Regions from separate parts of the Cohnella herbarum genome, predicted to be linked through region 2. Evidence: riboswitches for the same ligand, from Rfam matches in the RefSeq annotation. Region 2 holds a riboswitch; each other region holds the start of a gene.
The links. Region 2 has a riboswitch for cyclic di-AMP ahead of HH215_RS31825 (C40 family peptidase). Riboswitches for the same ligand answer to the same signal wherever they lie in the genome.

Region 1: linked by a shared signal. The riboswitch ahead of HH215_RS23305 (resuscitation-promoting factor) and the one ahead of HH215_RS31825 (C40 family peptidase) in region 2 are both predicted to bind cyclic di-AMP.
Region 3: linked by a shared signal. The riboswitch ahead of HH215_RS07970 (KamA family radical SAM protein) and the one ahead of HH215_RS31825 (C40 family peptidase) in region 2 are both predicted to bind cyclic di-AMP.

What each region holds. Positions count from the first base shown of each region.
Region 1 covers NZ_CP051680.1:5,462,835-5,470,781, forward strand. Annotated here, with positions in the region: gene HH215_RS23295 (HD domain-containing protein) at 1-1,240, shown strand, start outside; gene HH215_RS23300 (TatD family hydrolase) at 1,370-2,143, shown strand; cyclic di-AMP (ydaO/yuaA leader) riboswitch at 2,322-2,544, shown strand; gene HH215_RS23305 (resuscitation-promoting factor) at 2,821-3,978, shown strand; gene rnmV (ribonuclease M5) at 4,162-4,713, shown strand; gene rsmA (16S rRNA (adenine(1518)-N(6)/adenine(1519)-N(6))-dimethyltransferase RsmA) at 4,921-5,796, shown strand; gene yabG (sporulation peptidase YabG) at 5,956-6,834, shown strand; gene veg (biofilm formation stimulator Veg) at 6,984-7,259, shown strand; gene HH215_RS23330 (small, acid-soluble spore protein, alpha/beta type) at 7,382-7,561, shown strand.
Region 2 covers NZ_CP051680.1:7,567,156-7,575,102, reverse strand. Annotated here, with positions in the region: gene HH215_RS31830 (discoidin domain-containing protein) at 1-1,979, opposite strand, end outside; gene HH215_RS31825 (C40 family peptidase) at 2,240-2,746, opposite strand; cyclic di-AMP (ydaO/yuaA leader) riboswitch at 2,750-2,885, opposite strand; gene HH215_RS31820 (helix-turn-helix domain-containing protein) at 3,016-3,906, opposite strand; gene HH215_RS31815 (hypothetical protein) at 4,069-4,596, opposite strand; tRNA gene HH215_RS31810 (tRNA-Leu) at 4,760-4,845, opposite strand; tRNA gene HH215_RS31805 (tRNA-Lys) at 4,897-4,972, opposite strand; tRNA gene HH215_RS31800 (tRNA-Glu) at 4,976-5,050, opposite strand; gene HH215_RS31795 (hypothetical protein) at 5,837-6,022, shown strand; tRNA gene HH215_RS31790 (tRNA-Ser) at 6,090-6,180, opposite strand; tRNA gene HH215_RS31785 (tRNA-Asn) at 6,182-6,257, opposite strand; gene HH215_RS31780 (TetR/AcrR family transcriptional regulator) at 6,543-7,070, shown strand; gene HH215_RS31775 (MFS transporter) at 7,137-7,947, shown strand, end outside.
Region 3 covers NZ_CP051680.1:1,808,950-1,816,896, forward strand. Annotated here, with positions in the region: gene HH215_RS07960 (PQQ-binding-like beta-propeller repeat protein) at 1-425, opposite strand, end outside; gene HH215_RS07965 (DUF6199 family natural product biosynthesis protein) at 614-844, opposite strand; gene HH215_RS07970 (KamA family radical SAM protein) at 957-2,141, opposite strand; cyclic di-AMP (ydaO/yuaA leader) riboswitch at 2,335-2,474, opposite strand; gene HH215_RS07975 (AI-2E family transporter) at 2,596-3,759, shown strand; gene HH215_RS07980 (methyl-accepting chemotaxis protein) at 3,860-5,614, opposite strand; gene HH215_RS07985 (fumarylacetoacetate hydrolase family protein) at 5,655-6,518, opposite strand; gene HH215_RS07990 (Gfo/Idh/MocA family protein) at 6,596-7,594, opposite strand; gene HH215_RS07995 (zinc-dependent alcohol dehydrogenase) at 7,591-7,947, opposite strand, start outside.

The DNA.
Region 1 (7,947 bases), 2.1 Mb from region 2:
TATTTACGTGCAGGATCTGACCATCTGGAAACTCATTAATACACCCGAGTTCCAGCGACTCAGAAGAATACGCCAATTAGGCACCTCCTATCTTACTTTCCATGGAGCGGAGCACAGCAGGTTTTCCCATTCCTTGGGCGTTTATGAAATAACAAGGAAAATTATTTCTCAATTTGAGCGTAATGGATACGACGATTGGCCGCAAGAGGAAAAATTACTCAGTCTTTGCGCTTCCTTGTTGCACGATGTCGGACATGGACCTTTTTCGCATTCGCTGGAACAAATCTTTCGTACCGACCATGAAGAATTTACTTGCGAAGTGATATTGGGAGACACCGGCGTGAACCGGGTTCTGCGCGAGGTGGATCCGCAATTTCCCGCTAAGGTAGCTTCCGTCATTCGTAAGAAGTACGAGAAACCGATCGTCGTTAGCTTAGTATCCAGCCAACTCGATGCGGATCGAATGGATTATTTGCTGCGGGATGCATTTTTTACGGGAGTGAACTACGGAACGTTCGACTTGGATCGGATTCTTCGGGTGTTGCGTCCTTATAAAGGAAAGATCGTGGTGAAAGAAAGCGGAATGCACGCGGTCGAAGACTACTTGATGTCCCGATACCAGATGTACTGGCAAGTTTATTTTCACCCGGTGACGCGGAGTTCGGAAATTGTGCTGAGGCAAATCTTCCGCAGAGCCGGCGAGCTTCATAAAGAGGAATACGAATTCGCGTTCATGCTTCCGCCGATTCGGGAGCTACTGGAAGGTACGATCACGCTGCGCCAATATTTGAAGTTGGACGAAGCATTGGTGCAGACGACGTTCGGCCAGTGGACGGAGGAGAAGGACGAGCTCTTGTCGGATCTGTGCCGACGGTTCTTGAATCGTCAGTTGTATAAGTACGCGCCGCTGGAGCAAGAGGACAAGCTATGGCTCGAGGAAGTTCGACAAGAATGGGAGCGGATCGGTCTTCATCCGGACTATCATATGGAAGTCGATACTCCGATGGATTCGCCGTACGACGTCTATAAACCGGGCGCATTGCCCGACGGCAAAGAAAAGCCTCCGATTCTTCTGCTCGACGAGCAAGAGCAATTAACGGAGATCTCGGTAAAGTCGGATATTATTCAGTCAATTGCCGGTCTTCATCGCGGGAAATACTACATTTACTTTCCCTTGGAGAAGGTGCTCCCGCACGCTCATAAGTTAAGTCCGGAGACGCGCAAAAAACTGTCTATATAATAGAAGGAACTTCGTGATCAAAAGCCGATTTTTTGAATTACATCTTCAAATGAACGTTCAAAAAGTCAGGTTTTCAGCACCGAGAAGGTTGGATGAAGCTACATTTATAGAAGGGGGACAAATTCCGACATGCTTATCGACACCCATGCCCACCTAGATTCTCCCAAGTTCGACAACGATCGCGAAGAGGTCATCGCCCGCGCCCTTGAGGCAGGGATAGATACGATCGTGAACATCGGTTTTAATCGGGAAACGATTCCCACGACTATGGCGTTAGCCGAGAAATATCCCTTTATCTACGCGGTCGTAGGGTGGCATCCGACAGATGCTATAGATATGAAGTTGGAGGAGGATTTGGCCTGGATCGAACGGCTGTGCAGCCACCCAAAAGTCGTGGCCATCGGCGAGATCGGGCTTGATTACTATTGGGATACGTCCCCGAAAGAAATCCAACATACCGTATTCCGGGAGCAAATTCGGTTGGCTAAACGTCTGAACAAACCGATCGTCATCCACAATCGCGATGCTCACGAAGATATCGTTAGATTACTTAAAGAAGAGAAAGCGGAAGAAGTCGGCGGAATTATGCACTGCTTCTCCGGAAGCTGGGAAACGGCCCGAAAATGCCTCGATATGAACTTCTATATTTCATTCGGAGGTCCGGTTACTTTTAAGAACGCGAGAGTGCCGAAAGAGGTGTTGGAACGTGTTCCGCTCGATCGATTATTGCTCGAAACGGATGCTCCTTATTTAGCTCCGCACCCTCACCGAGGGAAGCGGAACGAGTCGGCTTACGTTCGTCTCGTCGCGGAGACCGCGGCGGAGATTAAAGGGATTTCAGTGGATGAGATGGCACATATTACCAGTGAAAATGGGCGCCGCTGTTTGGGCATAACGAGATAAACGGAAGATTTGGAAGAAAAACGGCTCGGTTTGAAGAAAAAACTGGCTTTTGCTTGGGATAATCGAATAGATCCGGTCGTTTTTCCGTGAAAACGAGCAAATTCGTCCGTTGCATCATCTTTACACCTTTGGCGACTAGAGGTTATTATCATCAACAGAAGTTCGAATATGACATTCCTTTTCCAGTGCGCTTAATCTCCCGAACGGGAGAGTGGGGGACCCAACGCAACGGCGTTTAGGCAATTAAACGTCCGCAGCGGTCCGAGCAATCTTGGGGTGAATTTTGCAAGTGGCAGAGACGCGACTCTATCTGAGTAACTCGTCATGCCAAGGAGCAAATAGGGCAACTCTCTTTCGCCCGAACCCGACAGCTAACCCCGCAAGCGTGATAGAGAGAGGTCAACCTCGTGCCGCGACAATTCTTTTAACTCTTCTACATGCGGAAGCCACGAACAGGTCCTCTGTCTCGATGGCTTTTTGTGTTGAAAAAAAGAATTGTAAAAGCTTGTACCAAGCTTTGGAGCGTGCATTACTGGATAAGGCGGCGCTTTAACAAACGTCCGGAATTTCGCAGTAACGGACGGATCGGCGAGCGTCGATAACCATTTTGGATTAGTCGCGTCAGACAAGTATCATGCATCACAGTCGACGGCGGGGCTATGAAGGAGGAGCGAGATATGGGCGTTATTCCTACTGAGGAAACCCATGTTCCACGACCGACCGGCAAGCTTTTCGCACTGCGATGGAAGCATGAGCATTTGCGCGCAGCCCTACTAGGCGCAATTCTCGTTTTTGCCATCACCATCATGTTCATGTCGTTGTTGCAGAAAGCAGCCACTAAGAACATTACGTTCATCGACAACGGAATATCTAAAATGTTCGAAACCCAGTCTCCTAACGTACTCGGTTTTATCGAAGAACAGGGTATTCACGTTGGCCCGCATGATCGCCTTTCCCTATCGCTTACCGATTCTCTTGAAGAGGGCGGCCAGCTCGTTATCGATCGGGCTGTAGGAGTGACGGTCAGAGCGGACGGAAATCAGAAAGTTACCTACACGACCGAAGATACGGTTGGGGGAGTCATAAGTTCGTTAGCGATTAAACTGTCCGACGAGGACCGGATTACGCCGGCCCTGGGCAGTCCCTTGAAAGAGGGGATGACCGTATCGGTAGTTAGGGTTCGTAAAGAAGTCGTAGAGACCAAGTACCCAATCGACTTTAAGGTCGTACAGAAAAAGAACGAAGAGCTGGAAGAAGGCAAGCTGAAGGTTGTTAATGCGGGGAAAAAAGGGCTCGTCGTCTTCAAGACGGAGAAAGTTTACGAGGATGGTAAGCTCGTCAGTCAGGAAATGATCGAGAAAACCGTTGCCCAACCAGCCGTTCAGAAAATCGTCGCTATCGGCACGAAGAAGAAGCCCGAGGTGGCGACTCTCTCTTATAGCGGTCCGCCGACTTCCGCCGAAGCGAGAGTCGTTAAGTTAAACGGCCAAAGCGTAAAAGTTAAGCGGCTGCTTAACAATGTAACGCTGACCGCCTATTCGGCCGGATTTGCCTCTACCGGTAAATCGGAGGGCGATCACGGTTACGGAGTCACATCTTCCGGTGCCGTCGTTCGAGAAGGGCGTACGATTGCCGTCGACCCTAAGGTCATCCCTATCGGTTGGTGGGTCTATATCGAAGGCATTGGATTCAGAAGAGCCGAAGATACGGGCGGCGCGGTCAAAGGGAAGAAGATCGACGTTTATTACGAGAGCGAATCGCGAGCGAACAAGTTCGGCATGAAACGCGGATACAAGGTATACGTGATCGGTCCGGTCAAACCTTCCGCGGATTAATCGTTACGAGAATGAGTGGCCTACGCGTAACAATAGCAAGTCGTGAATCGGGAAGAAGCCGCGAGGCTTTCTCCCGATTTTTGTTTTATAGCGGTTTGCTACGAATCCGCATGATGACTTGCCGTCGCCGGGAATCTCGTATACGCTTGTAGGAATAGCTTTGTAAAGGCGGAATGAAATGTTATGATTCGAGAAATGATTGTCGTTGAAGGGAAGGACGACACGACGGCCGTCCAGAGAGCCGTAGGCGCGGACACGATCGAGACGGGCGGTTCCGCGATCGGGGAAGACGTGCTGAAGCGCATCGAGCTTGCACAGTCCCGCAGAGGGGTTATCGTTCTAACGGATCCGGATGCTCCGGGAGAACGCATTCGCAAGATCGTGACCGAAAGGGTGCCGGGCTGCAAGCATGCCTTCCTGACGAAGGACGAAGCGAGAGGCCGGCGAGGAATCGGAGTCGAGCATGCTTCCGACGAGGCGATTCGCAGAGCGCTGGAAGGCGTCCGAAGCCCTGAAGGCGATTCTGGGGAGCTTGGAGAGATCGAGTGGAGCGATCTGCTCGATACGGGGCTCATCGTGCACGCCTCGTCTGCGCGCCGCAGAGAGCGAATGGGAGAGCTGTTAGGGATCGGGTACGCGAACGGCAAGCAATTTTACAAAAGGTGTCTCATGTTCCGAATTACGCGAGTCGAGTTTCTAACCGCATTGGAACAACTGGAGCGGGAAGGGTTATAGCCGAATATGAAAAAAACGATGGATAAAAACGGGGGCGTAAAAAGTTCCGGAGGGAAGAGCGGCGGAACAAAAAGCGGCCCAAAGAATGGCGGAGCAAATAACGGCGGCAAAAAGTATGGTCCCCATACGAAGCCTTATCAATATTCTCAAAAGCCGGAGGGAGCGGAAGCTAAGTCGGGCTCGTCTGCGGCAACGTCTTCCAAGGACATGTTAAAAGAAATCGCGACATCCAGCCGTACCCGCGATATCATTCGCAAGCACGGCTTTACTTTCAAGAAGAGCCTAGGGCAGAACTTCCTGATCAACGCGGACGTGTTGGATCAGATCATTGCCGCTGCGGGCTTGGACGAGACCCGCGGAGCGCTTGAAGTTGGCCCCGGGATAGGATCACTTACGGAAAGACTCGCCAAGGCGGCGGGCAAAGTCGCGTCGGTGGAAATCGATAGGCGTCTCATCCCGATCCTGGAAGACGTTATGTCCCCCTACGCGAACGTAAACATCGTTCACAGTGATATTCTTAAGACCGATCTGCGGAAGCTCTGGGAGGAGCAATTCTCAGGCTTAGCCGGCGTGAGCGTAGTAGCGAATCTTCCGTATTACGTAACGACGCCGATCATTATGAAGTTGCTGGAAGAACGGTTGCCTCTGGAGAACATCGTCGTTATGGTGCAGAAGGAAGTCGCGGAGAGAATGGCGGCTAAGCCGGGGGGCAAAGAATTCGGAAGCCTGAGCATCGCCGTGCAATACTACTGCGAGCCCGAGCTCGTCTGCATCGTGCCCGGCAAAGCGTTTATCCCCGCCCCTAATGTGGAATCGGCGGTCATCAAGCTGAAACGACGTCAGGAGCTGGCCGTCAGCGTTCCCGATGAAGCGAAGTTTTTCCATGTCGTTCAGACCGCGTTTTCCCAGCGGCGTAAGACGCTTGCGAATAACTTGTCCTCGTTATCGGGGAAAGAACGCAAAGCAGAGCTGTCGGAAATGTTGCTGGCTAACGGCATACAACCGGAGCGCCGCGCGGAGACGTTGTCGTTGCAAGAATTCGCAACCGTATGCGAGGCGTTGACCCGAAGCGGTATGCTCTAATAAATTCGAAGGGCCGTTGCCTAGACGGTCTCTTCGAGCATTTCGGAAAGCATAAAATCGCGTGTGTTTTTGCTTGGCTGCTTTGAGATCAAAAGCCGACTCCGGACGCGCACCCGAAGCCTATTCGCTCCATAGGATAGACGAAGAGGTGATTTGCCCATGAAGCAGGGGGATCTAGTCGTTCGCAAATCCTATGGTGGGGATGTATTGTTCCGAGTTGCGGCATTCGCCGCAGATCAAGCTGTGCTCAGGGGGATGGACTACCGCTTGCTTGCCGACTCCCCTATCGAAGATCTTCAAACGGTACGCAATCCGGACGAGCTCGGAGGGACGCGCCAGGCGCGCATACAGGCGAATGAATCTCTGCGCCGAATGAACGAGGAACGGAACAAGCAAGCCGTGCGTGCGGGCTTCACGACGGCTCTAGACGATCGGCGGCAACCCTTCTTCGAGATGCCGGGCAGGGTTCTGCATCTAGACGGAGACGCCAACTATCTGAAGAAGAGCATGCAGGTGTATGGCCAATTAAGGGTTCCCGCGGAAGGCGTGCACTGTCACGAGTCGCAAATGCCGCAAATGTTGCTTCGGATGCTCCCGCAATTTCATCCGGACATTGTCGTCATTACCGGCCATGACGGGGTGCTCAAGCAGCGCGAGGATCTGCAGCAGCTCAGTAGTTACAAAAATTCGTTGAACTTCGTTCAAGCGGTCAATGTCGCGAGGGACTATGAACGCAATCGCGATTCGCTCGTCGTCGTTGCCGGCGCCTGTCAGTCCCACTTCGAAGCCCTATTACAAGCAGGGGCCAATTTCGCAAGCTCTCCGGGGCGAATTATGATTCATGCGCTGGATCCCGTCTACGTAGCCGTACGCGCCGCGTTCACTCCGTTCCGGGATACGATCAACATCACCGACGTTATCGCCCATACGATCAGCGGAAGGCAAGGCGTCGGGGGAATTGAGACCATGGGACGATATCGGATCGGAGTCCCGAATTTAAAAGAAGCGAATTCGGAACAAAATGTGAACATTGTGTGACGAAATGAATGGAATCTTTGGGAAAACCCAGGATCTACAAGGAAAATGACCGTTGACATGAAATCAGCACTGTTGATATAATATTCTGCTCATTTGACACCTCCCCTGTTTTTAGATATAATTTACAGGGAAAGAGGTGGTAGTGGATCATGGCTAAAAACGCTCTTCTAGAGATCAAACGAAGCCTGGAACCGCACGTCGGCTCCAAAATCATGCTCCGCGCCAACGGTGGACGACGCAAAACCATCGAACGCACGGGGGTATTGGAAGAAATCTACCCATCAGTTTTCATTGTTAAACTGGATCAGGAACAGCACGCGTTTAAGCGGGTTTCGTACAGTTACGCCGATATTTTGACTGAATCCGTGGAAGTTATGCTGTGCAATGACGATGGCCAGGTTCGCATCAATTATTTATCGCACTGACACGGTTAATTGTACGGGCAGCATCGCGCTTGGGAAGAAGCGCCGTGCTGTCCGTTTTGCATGTATAAGCTTCTAAATAGGCATCCTATTAAGGGTCTTAACCTTGACGAGGAGGCGACGGGATGAGTCGAAGAAGAAGCGTGATGTCCGAGCAATTGAAGACGGAACTAGCTAAGGACCTCGGGTTTTACGGGAAAGTCCAACAAGAGGGCTGGGGCGGAATTACGACCAAGGATGCTGGGAACATGGTGAAACGGGCGATTCAGATCGCGGAGCAGGCGGCATCGAAATCCCAGCAATAATTTCAGGCAATGGCGACATGCCGGGAGGCGAATTCCCGATTAAGGGGGAGTTTGTCCTCCTTTTTCGCATTTAGAGGCGCTGTTTGTTATAATATGTAAAGGTTTTTGCATGGATAAATGCATAGGAAAACGTCAATTACGGAAACGGGGAAATCTCTTTTCTTCCGACCTGAAGAACGAGCGAAATAGAGGTGCTCAGCACCCTTATTTCTCCGGAAACCCGCTCGCGGAGTGAAATAGAGGTGCCCAGCGCCCTTATTTCTCCAGAAACCCACTCGCGGATCGAAATAGCGGTGCCCAGCACCCTTATTTCTCCGGAAACCCACTCGCGGATCGAAATAGAGGTGCCCAGCGCCCTTATTTCTCCGGAAATCCGCTCGCGGTTC
Region 2 (7,947 bases):
GACTTCGTCGTCGCCGAGACCGCGTTCGATAGCGACGACTTATTCTCGCTCTCGTCCGCGGCTTTCATGGCGAAATAATACGTTGTCGTCTGGGACAACTGCTTGACCAGCATCGTCTGGGTGGTGCCCGCGGCAGTAGGTATCGGTTCGGAACCCAAACGGGTAGCGGCTGCCCAGTCGCCTTCTCCGGTAATCGGAGATTCGCTGTAGCGTATATCGTAATATTTCGCGTCGCCCGTGTTGCCGTCGTCTCCGGGCACCGTCCAAGACAGCCGAAGCGACGTGCTCTGGATGGAGGCTACCGCCAGATCGGAGATGGCCGAAGGCGGTATCACGTCTCCGGAAGCACCGCCGTCGGGAAGAAGGCCCAATCCCTGGTGGGGCGAACTCGAAGCCAGCCGCAAGTCGTCCGTCATCCAAGGCACCGCCGTCCAATACGAGGCGTTACCGGGCGCATTGGCTTCCGTTGCGACATGGGTCTGGATACTTTGATACATTTTCCCCTCATGAACGACGTAATCGCCGGCATTATAGGTGATCGCGATCTCGTTCGGCGGCGTTAAATTATATAAGGCATTATAAGCGGTAGATTTATAGGTCCATCTCTCCAACAAGGAGTAATCGAAGTCGGAAGAGAAGGTCGGATCCCTGAATTCTACGTCGGTGACGTCGGCGTTCGCGTTGCCTGAAGCGTGATAGTTGTTCAGATCTCCGTTAGCTGCGTTCAACGGGCCGATGAATGTCCGGGTTCCCTCGTACACGTTGTCGTTGATGGAGATCGGATTTGACGGCGCGAGAGCGTTGATCAACTTATTCGTATCCGTCTCCGTCAGCTTCACTTCATTAGCCTGGAACTGGATTCCGCTAATGAAGTTATTCTCGAGCCGTAAACCGGAAGTCGTATTCTGCTGGGGAGTTGGATTATTAAGATAGGAGAAAAAGCTTCTGCTATGAGAGAAGTAGTTATCGTGAACGTAGACTTCTCCTTGGGCGGGAATTTCGCTTCCGGGCGATGCCGTCCTAGCAAGGAAATGCACGTTGAACAGGTCGCCGCCGCTTCCGATCACGATATTATGATGGATGTCGATATCGCCATCCCTGGCCGTTAGTTGGAACGCTCCGTCCTGCCAGATTTGGAAAGGATCCTTCCAGTCGAGGGCGCTGAACAGGATAACGTTGTGATGGATTTCCGCCCCGTCGCCTAAATGACTAAGCTGCAGCCCTTCCGTGCCGGAACGGACGATCCGGTTATTATAGAATTGGAGATTCGTAAACTTGTGCTGCGCGTTCGAGTCCTTGCTCGTATTGCCGATATACGCGCCTTCCGATTCGTTATCGTGAATGTACAGATCATGGATTTTAACGTCATCCATATTAGCAAGCGGCTGATTATCGGACTTAATCAAGAGTCCGGCAAATCCGGCATGCCCGACCTCTACATACGAGAGCTCGAAGCCGGTTGCGCTGTCGACCTTGAGGGCGCTATCCCTCGTGTGAGTCACTTCGATCCCATATCTGCCCTCCGAGTCCCCGTATCCTCCGTTCTTATGTCCAACGTAACTCGGATGCCCCGTCTGTTGAACCGGATCGTATTCTCCGGTCAGAACCCAATTCGATCCACCGCTAAGCCACAGCGAATAACCATGGCGTTGATTCATCGGCCTCTCCTGTTCGTTAATGAGGACCTGCCCTCCGTAATTTGTGATGACTAACGGATCACTGGCGCTTCGCTGCGGCAAATTCCGGATCGTGATATACCTGTATTTACCGGCTGGAATATAGAGCCGATCCAAAGTGCTCCATGCGACATCAGGGTACTTGGTCTGTACGTTCTCAATGGAAACCTCCGTCTGTCCTTGAATGGGTAATACGAAGACGTTCAGCGGTTCATCCGCCGATACCGTTGCTCCGCCGGCCGGGAAGATTGCAACGAATAGCAATGCTAAGGCAAGCAATTGAACGAAAGGCTTTTTTCTCATAATCCTTCCTCCTCGAATTTGGTTTTCGCTTGCTTTCCTTCCTCGTTCTTCTCCTTCCCCTTTTAAGGTAGCTTGCTATATCAGCGTAAATATTTCCCTTTCTCAATCCAATTAGGTGATGTTACGAAATACATCGCGATAGAACTATCTTTTTCTCGAGTTGTCGCCAATAATTTAAAAACCAAAAAAACCACCCAATCCCCTTCTGCTGGGGATTGGGTGGTTGGGTGATTATTGTTTTATCACTTCGCTCGCGCAGCCTACTCTTCCAACACTTGAGAATCATCTTCGCTCTCGTGACCCTCATTGATCATATCCGCGTAGTTCTCGCCGGAGACGACTCTTCTAGCCGTTACATATCTCTTAGCGTAGTATTTATCCGACAACTTACTAATCCGCACGCCTTTGCTGCTCGACGAGTGGGCGAATTGTCCGTCGCCTACATATATTCCCGCATGAGAAACCCCTTTGCCGCTCGTGTTGAAAAATACGAGGTCCCCAAGACGAAGATCGTCTTTCTCGACTTTCTCTCCGATTTTGGATTGGGAACTAGACGTTCTAGGCAGCTTCGTCTCATATTGATTAAAAATGTACAAAATAAATCCCGAGCAATCGAATCCGCTAGTCGTCGTTCCCCCCCATTTGTAAGGAGTTCCTACGACTTCATCTATTGCTTTGTTCAAATCGTTCTGCGATGCGAAAACGCTTCCCCCGCTAAAAGCAATAACCAAGACGAAGCTAAACAACGATAAGACAAACTTCTTCAATGTTGCTACTCTCCTTCGGTGCCTACGAGGTTAGCTTAAGGGTTCGGTTGAAGGTTCCCTATAATCCCTTGACAGCAGGATTAATTCACCCAACTTGGTTCTCCCGTTTCTCCAATCGAGAATTCGGCATAAATAGATATTAAATTACATTATGTAATATAAATTCAAAAAAAATGCGGTAAATCCTGCTTCCCAAAGATTAGAATCCTCTCATACGTTACGGATCCAATTACACCGTAAATGCGAGGACGAATAGAGGACCGGATCGCTTATCTGTCAGGCGTGTCCCGATACAAAGTCGCGACGAATTGGCTCAAGTTCATCCCCGTCTTCCGCTTGAACATTTTCCCGAACGCGTGAATATCCGAATACCCCACTTCCGATGCGATCTCGCTAAACGACATCCCCGATTGGAGAGCCAGACCCTTCGCCTTCTCCAGCCGTATCCATACCAAATATTGAAGCGGCGACATGCCGAAGGCTTGCTTAAACTGAGTAATAACGTAATTACGGCTCCAACCGGTCAGTCGCTCTAATTCTTCATGTCGGAAACCGCTTCTCAGGCGACTGTCGATGTAGTTGCGGATGAGCACGAGCTTGGCGCTTCCTGAAGACTCTTTGACCGCCGAAGCAGCCTCGTTGGAGCGGCGCGCCTCGGATAAAGCGAGCAATATTCCCATGAGCAGCTGCTGACATCTCACCTTAGCCAACGTTCCCGGCTGACGATAATAATGAACGAGCTCCGATAGGCGATTTTCCAGCGAGTGATCCGAATAATTCCCCATGTCGTGGGGAGTCTCCGCTTCCGATCTGCCGAACGCGAGTAGATCCTGCAACGGAAATTCCGCGCTCCCGAAATGAAAAACAATCGAAACGCACACATACGGCTTCCCCGGAACGGTATTCACGTAATGCGCCTCTCCCGGGCCTTGGAACAGCAAATCCCCCTTGGACGTATGATACCGGATTCCGCCAATGACGTACTCCGCATAACCTTCCACCACGTATTGAAGCTGATATTGCTTTAAGACCCTCGGTTTCAGCGACCACTCCTCCGGCGCGTGGAACATGTGGGCTAAAGTAATGTACGGCGGAAAATAAAACTCCTGCAAGTCCTCCAGCGTCTCGGAAGGATCGAGGTAATGCAGTTTCTTCGTCATAACCCCGCGCCGCCCCTCTAGGTTGACTCTTACTTCTACCTTTCTTTTCGACAATGAGGACGATTCTTCCTTTTCCATCTACTCCTAAAAACCTAACCTATTGAAGCAAAAAACGATCCTTCCCCGGTGCAATCCCGAGAAAAGATCGTTGCGTGCGCTTATTTAGAATATGGCGTTTTCCAAGTGTACATAGACGAGTTCCCCATCCGTCTCGATCCAACCGTTATCCAGTTGAACCGTTTGAGGCTCGTTCCCGTTCGTAATCGCCGTTAGCCGATCCTCTGCCCAGCTATTACCGGAGAACACGGTCAAGACTCGGTTAACCGCGTGTACGGCTTCTGCATTGCCGCCCGGGTACGTTACATCGAGCACAAGCCGGTTGCCTTGAATCCCGACGACTCCCTCGACTCCGTTCGAATTGGTGAACCCGATGCCATTTTCGCGGAACGACAGCTTATAGTCCAATTCTCCGAATAAGGAAACGATATCTTTGGTTGATGCCGCGACGCGTTCGTTCACTCCGTCCAAAGAGTCCACTTGCCGGCCTGCCCAATCTCTCATTTCGCCGAGCGCCGTTTCCAATTCGCTTCGCGCTTCTTCCACCGTCGGGGCCGCATTGCCGCATGCCGCAAGGAGAAGCAGAAGAAGCAATGCTAGAATAGTCGTCTTTATTTTACTTTTCGCCATCACTCACCCGTCCACCTCTCGTCGTTTTTCTCTACAATACGTATGGAGAGGAAGTTGGTAGCAATATCTAATATCCGCCCAAGCAAGAACCCCTCGTTATTTTCCGATACCGAAAAAGAACAATAAAAAAATCCCCGGGCAACCAGGGATTCGAACTTATTAAGTATGGTGCGGTCGAGAGGACTCGAACCTCCACGAGATTGCTCCCGCCAGCCCCTCAAGCTGGTGCGTCTGCCATTCCGCCACGACCGCATACTATTGAATTGTCGCCCGATTCGGCTTACGCCTTACGGAGCAAATAAATGGTGAGCCATGAAGGACTCGAACCTTCGACACCCTGATTAAAAGTCAGGTGCTCTACCAACTGAGCTAATGGCTCGCATGGTGACCCCTAGGGGATTCGAACCCCTGTTACCTCCGTGAAAGGGAGGTGTCTTAACCGCTTGACCAAGGGGCCATTTCCGGTCTGCGATTTCGTAATTTCGCGTTACCCGTTTCAGACGACAAATATGATTATATCCGAATCGGATGGCGAGTGCAAGCATTTTTTCGGCATTTTTTTCGGACAAGTTTTGAGACGAGTTATTCTTCAGATATTGGGCACAATCGGTGTGGATTCGGTCACCCATAATTCGATGCGATATTGAAAATGAACAGTGTCGAAGGCTTGCAGAAATAACGTTAAGCCATCATCTTATGGCTGCCTTATCCTCGCGTCACACAGCGCATAACACCCTGGCATCACCTTATTGTTAGCCCAGTCATCGAATTTTACACTCTTCTGCCGGAATAACGTTACTGCATCACCCTATTCCCTCCGTACTCTCATGTACCTATCAAATAACACCTTCGTATCGCCTTAATCGCAAATCCGTGTCCCCACTCTCTCTTACAACCTAGTCGAACATTTATCGCCGCTTCGCGCCGTGCGCAGCTCCCAGCTCAGCGATGTCGTCTTAACACCTCTCAAACTGTCGCAATATTTCTCCTTTGTCATTAGAAGTCGAAGTTGTTGTGTTTGTGTATCGATAGCGGAATTCCGATCCGTTATATGCATTGTAGGGTCCGTTTTTTCATGTGTTAGCGGAAGGCTTTTCCGTTATTATTCGAAAATGCATTATATTGTTGTACCTCCTGAGAGAATAACGGAAATTCGTTCCGTTAAACAATACATCGCGCTAGAAAGAGAGTGTCATAGTGGAAGAGAATTCCGTTATTGATGACGGATAAAGGGTGATGTTGGTTGGCGGTTGGCGGTTGGCGGTTGGCGGTTGGCGGTTGGCGGTTGGCGGTTGGCGGTTGGCGGTTGGCGGTTGGCGGTTGGCGGTTGGCGGTTGGCGGTTGGCGGTTGGCGGTTGGCGGTTGGCGGTTGGCGGTTGGCGGTTGGCGGTTGGCGGTTGGCGGTTGGCGGTTGGCGGTTGGCGATTAAAATCAAAAAGAGCCCTCCGGCATTAAGCCGTGGACTCTTTCAAGTCGTCTTATTGAATGAACATGGGTGGCGGGGAGAGAGGGATTCGAACCCTCGCACGCATGACACGTCTACTCCCTTAGCAGAGGAGCCCCTTATAGCCACTTGGGTATCTCCCCATGGCTCCCCGAACAGGACTCGAACCTGTGACAACTCGATTAACAGTCGAGTGCTCTACCAACTGAGCTATCAGGGAAAATTGTTTTTCAAAAGCGACAAGTAATAATTTATCATGGTTCGCAAATGAAGTCAAGCATTTGAAAATGGTTTTTTTCGTTTTTTTCGAATAACCATTTTCGCCTGACTTATCTGCAATAATTTGGTTGAAAACCATTGACTTCACCCTTTTCCGTATGTTATTTATTGATTAATAAATCAAATCACGCAAACAACACAACACATCCGTCGTCGGTTGCAGAGAACCGGAATTCAGCGGTACTTGAAGACCTGCGAGTCCATAATGAAAGGAGAAGAAACTAAGATGAGTCCTAAAGAGGAAGTCGCAGCAAGCCGGAAAGATCAGATCATGAACAGCGCGGCAGCCTTATTCGCCTCTCAGGGCTACTACAAAACAACGACGGCTCACGTAGCCGAAGACGTTGGCGTAACGCAGCCTTACGTATTTCATTTCTTCAAATCGAAGGAGCAGCTCTACCTCGCCGTATTGGAACGGGCTTACGAAAGAATGGTGAACGCCTTCTCGGTCGTGCAAGCGCCGCCTGAGCACCTAAGCGATCAGATGGGTCAAGCGTTCCACCTCTTGCTGGAAACCCACAGAAACGAGATGTTGCTGCTGATGCAATGCTTCACGACTCCAGAGCCGTCGATCAGAAGTTTCGCCAAGGAAAAATACTCCTTGATCTACGACAATATCTCAGCACGGTTCGAGAAAGCTCAAGTTCCGAATCCCGGTCACGAAGCCAGCTCTTTTATTTCCGCCGGTTTAATCATTACGCTATCGGAGGTACTTGAGATGCCGAAGCTATCCCCCTGGTGCGACCACGAGTAATCGTGGTTGAGTGTTGGCTTTAATTTATTTATTGATAAATAAAGTTATATAGAGGAGAGATAAACCATGTTCACCCCCGCCCGCGTACGACTATTATTCGTCACCTGCATCGCCTTATTCATGGCAATGCTCGATAATTTGGTACTTGGAGTCGCGCTTCCCTCGATTCAGAAGGACCTTGGCGCTACGCTTTCAGATCTGGAATGGTTCATGAACGCCTACACGCTCGCCTTCGCCGTGCTGCTTATCCCGTTTAGCGTGCTTGGAGATTCGATCGGCAGAAAAAAAGTGTTCTTGGGCGGCGTAGTCATCTTTACCCTCGGCTCCCTGCTCTCGGGTCTCAGCGACAGTTCGATCGGATTGATTCTTTCCAGAGCCCTGCAAGGCGTCGGAGGGGCCGCGATCGTTCCGCTAAGCTTGACCCTGGTCAACAAGGCTTTTCCTCCCGAGAAACGAGCCGCGGCCATCGGATTATGGTCGGGAATCTCCGGGCTTGGCCTGAGCATCGGACCGCTCGTCGGAGGATTAATTATGGAGGGCGCTCCGTGGCAAGTCATTTTCTACGTGAACGTTCCTGTCGGGATTATCGCTTTCGTGCTTGGGTTGAAATGGCTTGAGGAGTCCAAAGGAGTCCGCAAACCACTCGACCCGTTAGGCGTGTTGCTGTTGACCGCCGGTCTATTCGGGATTATATTCGGCTTGGAACGGGGAAATTCCGAAGGATGGGGAACGCCGATCGTGTATGGTTCAATCGGTCTTGGAGCCTTGCTTCTTGTTCTATTCTATTTCTGGGAAAGAACACGCGCAAACCCGTTCGTGCGCTTCGATCTATTCCGCAGCAAAGCGTATACCTTCTATACGTTCGCGGGTTTCTGGA
Region 3 (7,947 bases), 2.6 Mb from region 2:
TTCAACTCCATGAAATAGACATACCCGTCGAGAGACGCGTAGATCACTTCGGTAAAATCAGGTTGCGAGAGAAACTTCTCTTTGACGTTCATCGTGCGCAATACTTCCGGAGTCCATTTCACGATGGCCGGCTGACCCGTCCAACCCGCTCCGCCTCCCCAAGAGCTCGACTTGGTTTTTTTCTCCCAGACGATCTTCGGGCTAAATCGCTTCATCTCCGTCGTGCCGAAGGAAGGAGCGCTTCTCTCCTTATTCCCTCGAAAGGTCAAAATCCCCTCGACTTCGGTATAAACGGCGGGAAACGCTTGCGAGATTGTAGGCTTCTTATTCCATTGCGAGGAGTAACGACTTTCGGCTTGCGCGATTCCCTGGTACATACAAACGATTAATAGTGCTAGGATGAAAGTCTTTTTTCCTCGGGACATCTCTATTTATTCCTCCAAAACCTAGGATAAATAGAGTGTACCTACTAGACTCCGAGAAGCATGTCAAACGGTCGGCGAGTATTAAGGGAATATTTGTCATAATGAGCGACTTGATCCGGGATTTCGTCTAGTCTTAAACGAATACGGATCTTACTACAACAAAAATACTAGAAACTGCGTTATAACAACTAGCGCAGTAAATGCGGCAGCAACAAAATCGATAAGCCAATAAGCGCAAACACCCCTGAAATGATCCTTTGAAAAACAAAATAGGCCCTTGGCGGTTCTCTTAAAGCTTTCCAGCTTTGAGCTAACTTCCAGAAGTAATAAGGATTTATCGTTGCAAACAATGCAATTCCGGTCCATAAACACATGAATATGAAAAAAATCCAAGAAAAAGCATTCACTTCCGGCGGCACTCCCATTTCCCCCCCCCATTAACATGTTTGTAGATAATACGTACGTACCCGGATAGATAAGACCGTCCCGAAAGCCTTAACTTGGCTAACGAAACGGTCTGTCTATTCGTACCTATTTAACCATAATCATTTTATTAGCCCTAAGCTGAGGATGTTCCGGCATCTCATTCACCGAGACGACCGCATCCGTCTTCTTGTTAGGCTTGCTCCAGTATTGCTCGCTGCCGGGCAGATCGTCGAACCACGCGGCATCGTCCGGGCAATCCAAGATCATGAAGCGACCGTAATGCCCGTCGCGGGATTGGTGGTATTTCAAATAAGCTTTTCCGTTCTCGATGGCCAGAATTTCGATTTTACCCGAGGTATGGCTCATCGACAGTCGCACTCTTTTCCCCAACCCGGACGTCCGGGCTTTAGCCTTCTCTACGAGATCGTATACTTCGGCAAGCGGAAGCACGAAGTCTACGTTACCCGCGACTGGACGGTTAATGAAGAAATAATAAGGAGTTACTCCCGCCCACGACAATCTATCCAGAAGCTCGCCAAGCACTTGCGCGTCATCGTTGATTCCTTTCAGAATCGGGGTCTGGTTCACGACGATCGCGCCTGCATCATGTAAAGCTTGAAACCCGCGAACGGCTTCGGGCGTAATCTCTCTTGGATGGTTAATATGGGCCATGACGTAGATTCTCTTGTTCGCGCTGGAGAACTCGCGTATAGCTTCGAGCAATAGCTCGTCCTCATAGATACGCATAGGGTTGAACACCGGAATTTTGGAGCCTAGCCGTATAATCTGAACGTGTTCGATTTCCCTTAATCTATGCAAAATTGCGCGCAGTTTAGAGGTGGCAAGAATCAAGCTATCCCCTCCGGTCAGGAGGACGTTGCTGATCTCCGGGTGCTCCGCGATATACTGCAGTCCCGGCTCGATATCCGAGGTCGCTTCCTTGACGTCGTTGCGGAACAACCGTTTGCGGAAACAATATCGGCAATACGCCCCGCACACTTCGGAGACGATGAGCAGCGCGGTCGAACTGTACTTATGTTGACAGCCCTTCACAACGTAGTTAGTGTCTTCATCCGAGGCATCCCATCTTCCGTACTCCAGCAGTTCCCCTTCATTGGGAATGACGAGCTTGCGGATGGGGTCGTCCGGATCGTTCCAATCGATCAGTTTCAAATAGTACTCATTCACGCGAAAGACGAATTTATCGGTGATCGATTTTAATTGCTCACGTTGTTGCTCGGGGATGTGAGTGATTTTTCCGATATCGGTAATATACTTGGGTTGCGGCATTGCATATTCCTCCTCAAGGTATATTCGGTCGAATTCGAGAACGAATCCATTCCAAGCCCCTGCTATCCCCCCTTCGTTTCAAAATAAATAGACCCGATGCCAGAAGACCATCCCTTCTGCATACCGGGCCTAAAGAAAACAAAAAAGACCCTTGTTCGGGTCAAAAGAATGAGCAGTTTATCTGCGCACGACAATCCGACCCATCCAAAGCTGACGAGGTTAGCTGACGGACTCGGGATAGATGGTTCCCTACATTCGCGTAGAATGATTCGCCCCAGAAAACTGGTTCCCCCGCTCTCCGGCCTAATGCCGGAAACTAAGCTTAGGGTTACTATAGAGGATTCTCCAAGAGATGTCAATACGTGGTAAACCTCGGGAATATCCGATCCAAGCCAAGTTGTTCTTAGGGTCTAAAGTCGATTAAAATAAGAAGTATTAGAGGAGGAAGGCACATATGCAACCTGCGCGGAAATGGTCTGATCGCATCAAATGGATGCTGATGAACCAAAAAGTAATCCTGTTCCTTGTCGTCGTACTGTTAATCAGCCTGAATATACTCGTACTCGACAAAATCTCGTACGTATTTCATCCGTTTATCGTCATCTTCGAGACGGTCTTCCTTCCTTTTCTTCTGACCGGAGTCGCTTATTACTTGCTTAACCCGATCGTGGATTACCTCGAGCTTCGTAAAATTAAACGAGTGTATTCCATTATCGTCTTGTACCTTGTCATTATTACCATCCTAACGCTCGTCGTCATGAAGGTCGTTCCGTTGCTAAGCGAGCAAATCACGAGCTTGATCGTACAGTTCCCGAATTATAGCCAGGACGCGAAGCTGAAGTTCGAGGAATTGATCGGGAACGAATACTTCAACGAATTGCAGGATACGCTCGGCATCGATTCCAGCAAGCTGGTGAACGATTTCTCGGGTCGCGCCTCCGAGGTGTTGAACAATGCATGGTCCGGGATCGGGAATCTTGTCGGCCGCATTACGGAAACTGTGCTTGCCATCATCACCGTGCCGTTCATACTGTTCTATCTATTGAAGGACCGCAAGAAACTGTCTCCATTCGTGCTCAGCTTTCTGCCGACTTCCTTACGTCAGCGTTCGTTCGGCGTTATGCTCGAGATGAACCAACAGATCAGCTCTTACATACGCGGACAGATCGTCGTTAGCTTGTGCATCGGCGTTCTGCTCTACATCGGTTATCTGATTATCGGCTTGGACTATTCGCTCGTTCTTGCGGTCATTGCCGCTTGCACGAGTATCGTCCCTTATTTAGGACCGGTCATCGCCATTACCCCAGCCCTGATCGTGGCGATGATGACTTCGCCGTTCATGTTGTTGAAAATGGTCATCGTCTGGACGATCGTCCAGCTTATCGAAGGAAAATTCATCTCTCCGCAAATTATGGGAAAGACGATGCACGTTCATCCGATCACCATCATATTCGTAATCATCGCCGCTGGGAATTTGTTCGGTATCATCGGCATTATTCTCGCGGTTCCCGGTTATGCGATCATTAAGGTCATCGCCACTCACTTGTTCCGATGGTTCAAGGCGCGGACTGGGCTATATGAACCGCCCGAAGTCGAGGAGCCGAAAGCTTCCGAGTGAACGGAATAAAAAGGGCATCTCGCTAGCCAGGCTAATGGCTTGCGAGATGCCCTTTTTTTAAGTAAGGGTAACGACGGATAATGTTCGGTAACGCTCGGCATCAATGCTTCGCTGGCGACGTTGGATCCTTAGCGCTTTCCCCGTCTACCTTAAAGTGGCCGACCGCCGCTTTCAGCGAATCCGACACCTCCAGAAGCTGCTGCGACGTTTGGGCGAACTCATTCAATACGGCGGTCTGTTCCTGCACCATAGCCGACATCTGCTCGGTGAAAGCAGATGTTTCCTCCGTCACGCGGCTGATCTCTTCGGCCGAACGGACAACGCTGCCGCTGCCCGCCGCGATCTGGCCTATGGAAGAAGCCGCTTCGATCACTTGGGAAGTCAGATCGTCGACATTATCGACGATCTGCCTGATGTTCGACTCCGCTTCGCGAATGGCCGACGTTCCTTCATAGACGGTTTTAGAGCTGTCGGCGATCAGCTCGACGATCGTCTCGACGTCCTGGTTCATCCGCTTGAGCGTCGATTCGATGCTGCCGGCGGATTGCGCCGTTTGATCGGCCAGCTTGCGGATTTCGGCGGCGACGACCCCGAATCCCCGCCCGTATTCGCCCGCGCGCGCCGCTTCGATCGTCGCGTTGAGCGAGAGCAGATTGGTCTTCGTGGAAATATCGCTCATATACCCGACGATGCCGAGAATTTGGCTCGACTGCTCCGACAGTTGGGTAACGCTTTGCTGGATATTCGTGAACGCCCGGTCGATCTTCGCGACTTCTTCTTGCGTCTTGTCCAAATTGCGACTGCCGCTGTCCGCGGCCGCCTGCGTCGTCTTGGCCAGTTCCGCCGCCTGCCGCGTCCCCTTGGCGACCAAATCCAGGCCGCCCAGGTTCTCCTGCATGATCGCGGATATTTCCTCCGTCTGTGCGACCTGATTTTCTGCCCCGACCGCAACCCTGCGAACGGCTTCGCTCACTTGGCCGTTAATCTCGACCGTGCCCGCTGAGCCTTCGCCGATTCGTCTGGAGACGGCGGACAAGCGTGCCGCCTGTTCCTGAATCTGACGCATCATCGTCTGCATGGAGGCTAGCAGCTTATTCGTCTCTTGCCCCAACTCCCAAGTTTCATCCGTCGCCTTCACTTGAATGCGCCGGGTCAAGTCTCCGCCCGATCGGGCAATATCGGCGATAGCGGACGTCACTCGCTTCAAATTCCGGGTAATGTTGCGGGAAACGATCCAGGAGAAAGCGATCGTCAGAACAGCGAGCACGGCCGCCATGGCATATAACAACGATCGCAAGCCGTCATTGGTGTCGATCAGGCTGGAGATGCGTTTTTCCGTTACGTACTTCTCGGATTGCCGCAGCCGGGAGAGCTGTTCCTTCATGCCGGTCATCGCCTTCTTGCCGGGATCGTCCGCGAAGTATTGAACGGCCTTTGCGGCATCTTTGTCGTAGGACAGCGTCGCCGAAGCTTTGTCGGAAACCGCGAACCAGCGATCCATTGCTCCCAGAACGCCAACCAGTCGGCTCGTTTGTTCGGCATTTCCGTTGAACAGCTCCTTCAGCGTCTCGTATCCCTGCTTCCACTTCGCTTTCTCCCCCTCGTAGAGGTCAAGATCCGCCTTTTGGCCGGTCATGATCGCGCGATATAAAGCCGATTCCATCGTCGATGCGTATTTGTCGAGCGTATGCGTCGTTTCGTGAATTTTCAGATCCCGGTTGACGATGGAATCGAGCTCTCCCTGTAGCGACTTAATCGTGCCGGAGACGATGAACAGCGACGCGGCCAGAAAGATCAGCAGCACGATATAACCGATCGATATTTTATAGCCGATTCTGAAACGAAATCCGGTCAATTCTCCATCCCCCCTGTCGCTTAAGCTTGCGGATTCGACGTCAAGACTCCCTTACGTAACGGTTGCGTAAAGTGCCGATTCCTTGCACGTATGCTTCCGTCACGTCCCCGTCTTCCAGCCATACCGGCGGCTTGTGGCCGAGTCCGACGCCCGGCGGCGTCCCCGTGCTGATGATATCCCCGGGCACGAGCGTCATCGTGCGGGAGAGAAATGAAATCAGATACGGAATATCGAAGATCAGATCCCGCGTATTGGCGTTTTGCATCGTCTTTCCATTAAGAATCAGCGATAGATCAAGCTCGCCGGGATCGACAATCGCATCTTTCGTCACGATGCAAGGTCCTATCGGCGCGAAGGTATCGATCGCCTTGCCGCGGGTCCACTGCCCTTCGGACAACTGAATATCCCTGGCGCTGACGTCATTGATCACCGTGTAACCGAAGACGTAGTCCATAGCGTCTTCGGGAGATACGCGCTTCGCTGTCTTTCCGATGACCACGGCCAGCTCGACCTCGTAATCGCATTGGGTAACTTCCTTCGGAATGATGACGTCGTCCTCGGGACCGATGATCGAGTTCGCGTATTTCGGAAACAGAACCGGCACTTGGGGTACCGCCATGTTCGATTCGGCCGCGTGATCGTAATAATTCAATCCGACGAAAATCAGCTTCTGCGGATTAAGAAGAGGGGCTTCGAGTCTCACGTCCTCGAACGCATAGAGCTCCGTAGCGGATTCTGCCAATGCCGCGTTAGACGCGGCAAAGTCGCCGTTCTCGCATTTCTCGATCCAAGCCAGCATCGACGGCGCCTCCGTCGCGGCCGCGATCCGCCCGTCTTCTCTCCATACGCCCAGCCTCAATTCGCCGCCCGGTTCCGAACGTTTCGTAAATTGTACCAGTCTCACCTTGATCTTCCTTTCCTGCTGTTCCTGTCTCCTCCCGGCCGGTTAAGCCGGGAAGGACGGAGAGTTTATTGCCGGCGCTACAGGATAATCTCCTTGCCTTCCGCCGCGGATTTCACGATAGCGTCCGCCACCTCTATGCCGTGAAGCGCGTCCTCGAACGATATCCAATCGGGATTCCGGCCGTAGATGATGCACTGGCTCACGTAATTCAATTGCTCGGCCAGGCAGCCGATCACCCTGCCGTTCTGGCGATGATGGATCGAAACGTCGGTCGTCGACCGTCCCGAGCTTGTCCATACCTGGACGCCGGCCGGATTCGTATCGAACTGAACGATGCCTTTCTCCCCGATGACCTCGGTATAATCGTTAATGGCGATCCCGGCCGCATCCGGCGTCATCCAATTGCTGTGAAGAACGGCAACGGCTCCGCTCTCGAATTGAAGCTGCGCCCACAAGATTTCCGGCGTCTCGGCTCCGGTAACGGTACGACCCGTCGCGTATACTTTTTTCACTTTGCCGCCCGCATACCAGATCGCCTGATCCAAGTCGTGAATCATTAGCTCGAACACGGTGTGCGTGCGCTGATACGTGGCGAACAGGCCGTTCTCGCGGGAGCGTTTCAAGTAAATGCTCACTGGCTTGCCAATCTGGCCGTTCTCGATGATTTGCTTGATTTCCGCGTATTTCGGCTCGAACCGGAGCAAATGGCCCGGGACCGCATATCTGCCGTACTGCCGCGATGCCGCGAGCATTTGTCTGGCTTCTTCGGGATCCGTCGTAATCGGCTTCTCCACGATGACGTGTTTTCCCGCTTCAAGAGCGAGCAACGTCGGCTGCAAATGGTTGCGTTCGAACGTAACGATGCTGACCAGTTCGATATCCGCTTCCTGGTTCAGCATCGTCTGTGCATCGGCGTAGACATTGGTTATGCCGTATTGCTCTTTCGCGGAACGAAGCCGTTCGGGGTTCGCGTCGCACACGGCCGCGACCTCCACGAACGGAAGCTGGCGATACGCTTCTAGATGGCTCAAGCCCCAGTTCCCTAGGCCGATGATTCCGACTTTTAAGGTTCTCATGCTTCGCCACCGTCCATGCTCAGGAAGATTTTGCCGGACTTCACCCGTCCGTTGATTAAATCTTGGAACGCCCCGTCGCCCGCGGAGAGCGGACGTACTTCCGTCCAGCCTTCCTCAGTGATGCTTCCGTTTACGAGCAGGTCGACCGCGTCGCGGAAATCCTGCGGGTTGTAGCAGAAAGATCCGAGAATCTCGATTTCTCCGCGGATCTGGACGTTGATCGGAACAACGGTGTCGTCGATGCCGAGACCGATATTCATAATCGTGCCGCCCGGATTGACGATCGAGATGGCAGCGGTGCGCGTCGGCTGGAAGCCGGCCGCGTCTATGACAACGTCGACGCCCTTCTCTCC